2 regions of the Shewanella sp. SM74 genome follow, and region 2 is predicted to be linked to the other one. Evidence: predicted binding sites of a transcription regulator. Region 2 holds the regulator's gene; the other holds the start of a gene.
What was found. The regulator MetJ, encoded in region 2, represses methionine synthesis genes. The targets are predictions, from matches to a motif close to TAGACGTCTAGACGTCTA.
Positions count from the first base shown of each region.

Region 1: the regulator MetJ is predicted to act here: its motif matches at 1,918-1,935, upstream of metK (methionine adenosyltransferase).

Region 1 is NZ_JAKKRZ010000004.1:19,991-23,161, reverse strand. It holds gene tkt (transketolase) at 1-1,532, opposite strand, end outside; gene metK (methionine adenosyltransferase) at 1,978-3,129, shown strand.
Region 2 is NZ_JAKKRZ010000007.1:197,388-200,558, forward strand. It holds gene metB (cystathionine gamma-synthase) at 1-1,151, opposite strand, end outside; gene metJ (met regulon transcriptional regulator MetJ) at 1,364-1,678, shown strand; gene L5M49_RS09815 (sulfite exporter TauE/SafE family protein) at 1,813-2,556, shown strand; gene nrfD (NrfD/PsrC family molybdoenzyme membrane anchor subunit) at 2,663-3,171, opposite strand, start outside.

The DNA.
Region 1 (3,171 bases), on a different contig from region 2:
CGGCGCTCAATCGCAGCTTTCCAAGAAACTGCCGTTTCTGCCGCATCACATGGACGCCATACGGCCATATTTGGCGTCATACGCAGGTTAGCTAATTGCTCAACTGGCTGATGCGTTGGACCATCTTCACCTTGACCGATAGAGTCATGGGTATAAACGAAGATGTTTTGAATGCCCATCAGCGCCGACATACGTACTGCGTTACGAGCATATTCCATGAACATCATGAACGTTGCGCCGTAATTGATGAAACCACCATGCAGCGAAGCACCGTTCATAATGCCACTCATGCCGAATTCACGCACGCCGTAGTAAATGTAGTTACCAGCTGGGTCGTCTTGAATACCTTTAGAACCTGACCACAGTGTCAAGTTAGAACCCGCTAAGTCAGCAGAGCCGCCTAACAGTTCAGGCAACATAGCGCCAAATGCACCAATAGCATTTTGTGAGGCTTTACGGCTCGCAATGCCTTCGGCTTTGTCTTGTGATGCTTGTACGAATGCCTGCGCTTTTTCTTCGAAATCAGCCGGTAATTCACCTTTTAGAACGCGACGCTCATATTCAGCAGCCAGTTCTGGGTGAGCAGCGCGATATGCTGCAAACTTCTCGTTCCACGCCGCTTCACGGGCAGCACCGGCTTCTTTGGCATCCCAACCGGCATAAACATCAGCAGGGATTTCGAATGGCGCATGTGGCCAGCCAAGGAATTCACGGGCGGCTGCGATTTCTGCATCGCCTAGTGGCGCGCCGTGACAATCGTGGCTGCCAGATTTGTTGGGTGAACCAAAACCGATAATGGTTTTGCAGCAAATCATTGTTGGTTTATCGGTAACGGCTTTAGCCGCTTCGATAGCAGCACGGATTGCCGCGCTATCGTGACCGTCGACACCGGCAATCACATGCCAGCCGTAAGCTTCAAAACGTTTTGGCGTATCATCGGTGAACCAGCCTTCAACATGGCCATCGATAGAAATACCGTTATCATCCCAAAATGCGACCAGTTTACCTAAGCCTAAAGTACCGGCTAATGAACAGGCTTCGTGGGAAATACCTTCCATCAAACAGCCATCGCCGAGGAAACAGTAAGTGTAGTGATCAACGATATCGTGACCATCACGGTTAAACTGTGCCGCTAAGGTTTTCTCAGCAATCGCCATACCGACAGCGTTGCTGATGCCCGCACCGAGTGGACCCGTTGTGGTTTCAACACCTGGGGTGTAACCGTATTCTGGGTGACCCGGGGTTTTAGAATGCAATTGACGGAACTGTTTTAGCTCTTCAATTGGTAATTCATAACCAGTCAGGTGAAGTAAAGAGTAAATCAGCATTGAACCGTGACCGTTAGAGAGGATAAAACGATCTCTATCTACCCATTTCGGATTGTTCGGGTTGTGCTTAAGGAAATCATTCCACAGCACTTCAGCAATATCTGCCATACCCATTGGGGCGCCGGGATGGCCTGAATTTGCTTTTTGAACTGCATCCATACTTAACGCACGGATTGCGTTTGCGAGTACTTTACGGGAAGACATGCTCTCTCCTGCTTGTTTGTGGGGTCTAGCGGGCAATTTGGATGCATATTTTCCCCTACATGCCAGTGTGACGCAAACTAAAATTGCCATTCACTCAGCAAAAGATGGGCGAATATGTACCCAAACAACCTGAAGATGCAGGATTCAGGTTGCTTGAGTATATAAGTCGCAGAAATAAGCAAGTCACTTTGCTCGCGTTTACTTGAGAGGGCATAGCAAGGATCACTTATAATGGAGAAATAAATTTCTCAAAAATATAGTAAACTTAATACTATGAAATATAAGCAAAATAACCTATTTATGACAGAGCGTAGTCGTTTTCAGGTCACAATCTGAGAGGATTTTTTATTATCGGGGGTGATCGGCAATCGGATTTAAACTAAAATAGCCGTCTAGATGTAGATGCTTCTACACGTTTGAATGCTAACGACGAGATTTTCCTACTATGGCAAAGCACTTGTTTACTTCTGAGTCGGTCTCAGAAGGTCATCCCGATAAGATTGCAGATCAGATTTCTGATGCTGTGCTAGATGCAATTCTGGCTCAAGATCCAAAAGCACGCGTAGCGTGTGAAACTTATGTCAAAACCGGCATGGTATTAGTAGGTGGTGAAGTCACTACCTCTGCCTGGGTTGATATTGAAGAAATCACCCGTAAAACGGTGCGTGAAATTGGTTATACCCATTCAGATATGGGGTTTGATGCAGACTCGTGCGCTGTATTAAACGCCATTGGTAAGCAATCACCCGACATTAATCAAGGTGTAGACCGCGCAGACCCTGCAGAGCAAGGTGCTGGCGATCAAGGGTTAATGTTTGGCTATGCTAACAACGAAACCGACATTCTGATGCCTGCACCTATCACCTATGCTCACGCATTAGTGAAACGTCAGTCTGAAGTGCGTAAAAATGGCACGCTACCTTGGTTACGCCCAGATGCGAAAAGCCAAGTCACTTTTGCCTATGATGATGGCAAAATTGTCGGTATCGATGCAGTTGTGTTATCGACTCAGCACAGAGATGACGTTTCACAAGCCGACTTAATTGAAGGCGTGATGGAAACCATCATTAAGCCAGTATTACCGGCTCAATGGTTAAACAAAGAGACTAAGTTCTTTATCAACCCAACTGGCCGTTTTGTTATCGGTGGTCCAGTAGGTGATTGCGGCTTAACGGGTCGTAAGATCATCGTTGACACTTACGGCGGCATGGCCCGTCATGGTGGTGGCGCATTCTCTGGTAAAGATCCATCAAAAGTGGACCGTAGCGCGGCATATGCTGCCCGTTATGTGGCAAAAAACATAGTTGCAGCTGGTCTTGCTGATCGCTGTGAAATCCAAGTGTCTTACGCTATTGGTGTGGCAGAGCCGACCTCTATCAGCATCGAGACCTTCGGTACCGGTAAAGTGTCTGAAGAAGTGCTGATCAAGTTAGTACGTCAACACTTTGAACTGCGCCCATACGGTTTAACGGCCATGCTAGATTTAGCACGTCCAATTTATCAAGCGACCGCCGCTTATGGCCACTTTGGTCGCAGCGAATTCCCATGGGAAGCGACTGATAAAGCCGAAATATTGCGCGCTGACGCGGGTCTATAGTCTTAATTCATTTCAATTTTTACACTTAAGACCCATGAAAAA
Region 2 (3,171 bases):
GCAACGGCGGCTAATCCTGCTTGAATATCTGCAACTAAATCGGCGGCATCTTCAATACCCACCGATAGACGCAATAGGGTGTCCTTAATACCAGCCTCGAAGCGCGCCTGCGGCTCCATGGCTCTGTGGGTCATAGTGGCGGGCACTGCCACTAAACTTTCGACGCCACCTAAACTTTCCGCCACGCTAAATAAGCTGAGTGCACCTAAAAAGGCCACCACTTCGGCCTCGCCGCCTTTGAGTTCAAAACTCAGCATAGCGCCAAAGCCCTGTTGTTGCTTGGCCGCAATGGCGTGGCCTGGGTGATCCGCAAGCCCTGGGTAATAGACTTTACTCACCACAGGGCTTTGGGTTAATACCTCAATAATACGCTGGGCATTGGTTTGATGCTCGCGAATACGCACCGCTAAGGTACGCAGGCCGCGCAGGGTCAGATAACTGTCGAAGGCTGACCCCGTTAAGCCTAGAGTGTTCGACCACCAATGTAAGCTTTCGCCGATTTGCGCGTCTTTGGCGACCACTGCGCCGCCGACCACATCGCTGTGACCATTGATATATTTAGTGGTGGAGTGGATAACGATATCCGCGCCTAACAATAGGGGTTGTTGCAATATCGGCGATAAAAAGGTGTTATCAACCACCACCAGCGCGCCGACCTCATGGCTCACCTTAGCAATGGCTTCGATATCCACCACACGCAATAACGGGTTCGATGGGGTTTCGAGCCACACCATCTTAGGATTCTGCGCAATGGCGGCGGCTAACGCTTGGCTGTCGGTTTGGTCGACCACAATGAGCTTAAACTGGCCTTTCTTCGCCAAGTTGGTAAATAAACGGTAGGAACCACCATAGCAATCATGGGGCACAACTAATAGGTCATCGGGGCCGAGTAAGGTGGTCACTAAGGTGATGGCCGCCATGCCAGTGCAGGTCACTATACCAGTGGCGCCCTTTTCTAATTGGGCTAATGCTTCGCCTAAAATGCAGCGCGTTGGGTTGCCTGAACGACTGTAATCGAATTCGCGGGGATTTTTATGACCATCGAAGGCGTAATTAGTCGACAAATAAATCGGTGGCACAACTGCACCATATTGAGTATCGCTTTCGATACCCTGACGCACTGCCAGTGTGGCTAATTGACGCTCTGCCATGGGTGGACTCCTAAATTCGGTAGACTGATAGAGATGTCTGGACGTCTAAATGTACCTAAGCCCAACGCCATCGTCAATAGGCGTGAAGACGTTTAGACGTCTGAACATAAAGAAATCTGTTTGCAATCACAAAGAAATAGTAGCAATAATTTGACTGTTGTTTGTAAGGGTTTAAAATCTGCCCCGAATTTAGCGTTATAACAGGTGAGTCAATGACTGAATGGAATGGGGAATACATCAGCCCCTATGCTGAACATGGCAAGAAGAATGAACAAGTAAAAAAAATTACTGTGTCTATTCCGCTCAAAGTGCTTAAGGTCCTCACGGACGAACGTACTCGTCGTCAGGTCAATAATTTGCGTCACGCCACCAACAGCGAGCTGTTGTGTGAGGCATTTTTGCACGCCTACACTGGTCAGCCATTGCCCAACGATGAAGATCTGTCAAAAGACAACCCAGACAGCATTCCTGCCGAAGCCAAGTTGTTGATGGATCAAATGGGAATCGAGTGGGAAGACATGGAATAGCGACTCGTCGCTTTCAAAGTCATATCACAGTGCTCATCAATAGGGATCGTTAACGATCCCTTTTTGTTTATACCCAAGCGACTTCAAACTTTAAATTTCACTATCTTGAGGTGGTTTGGGATATAGGAAATCCTATGTTTTCTATGATAGATCCACAGACACTCGCCTTAGCCTCGCTGGTCGTGTTTCTGGGCGCCTTAACCCAAAGTCTGATTGGGTTTGGGCTTGCGGTTGTAGCCAGTCCTTTGCTGTATATCGTCGATCCACAACTCGTGCCAGCGCCTGTGATTGCTATGGGTTTCTCCATCGCCCTGCTGACCTTAGTGCGTGAACGCGGCCACTTAGAATTCAATGGCCTGCAATATGCGCTCCTAGGTCGCGTGCCCGGCGGTTTTATCGGCGCGAGTTTATTGCTGTTTGCGCCTCAGCCCATACTGGGTTTATCCATCGCCGCCATTGTGACTGTCGCAGTGATCCTCAGCCTATATAAATTCAGCCTGCCAGTGAATAAGAAAACCCTCTTCGGTGCGGGCGTGGTTTCAGGGATCTTCGGCAATATCGCCGCGATTGGTGGCCCGCCGATGGCGATTCTATTATCGGGCAAAGATGCCTCGCAGTTTCGCGCCGCCCTGTCGGCCTTCTTCATTTTTAGCTCCATGATTGCACTGATCATTTTAGCAATCACTGGCTTATTAGAATTAAAACATCTGTGGCTGTCGTTGATGCTGCTACCCTCAGTGATTTTAGGTTACTTAGTCGCAGGACGATTAGTGGGCCGTGTCGATAAAGAGAAGACAAAGATGGCGACGTTAGTCCTGTGCAGTATCAGCGCCTTAGTGCTAACGGTGAAGTCGGTTATCGAGTTATTACCCCAATAAGCGTCCCGCTTGTACTGGCAAACCTTCTCAAGATTCAAACAATAAAAAAGCACTGACATTGCCAGTGCTTTTTCTTTATCTATCAATACGTAAAGCAAGCTTACACTCAGCTTAAATAGCTTTGCCCTGCGTACACAATAAAGTGTCTTAAGGCGAGTACGCCCGTTAAGCTCGCACAAGCAACCATGATCATCGCGCCCTTAGTGTGGCGAGTCGCGGCGGGTAGCAGCATAAACAGCAATGGAATACCAAAGCCGATACCGACAACACCTATCCAGAACACGCTTGCCCATAGCCCAGACGTTAACGATGCTAAGGCCGCAGCTGCCGCGCCGCCCTTGAAGTACAAGGCGCAAAACAACATGAACAGGAATAGAATTTCAATCGCCATCACAGGCAATTCTAAACCGTGCATCTTCACTAAAGTTTTGTCGTGGCTGTCAGTCTTAAACATCAGCAACGCCAGTACCGCATTTGCCGCAGCGCCCGCCGATAGACCTGACACTAAAAACAGCGCAGGCAGCACCGCAGTGTTGAGCATAGGATAGGCATTCATCGCCGAAATTAAGAAGCCAGTGTAAGCCCCTACGCCAATGGCGAGGACAAACAACAATA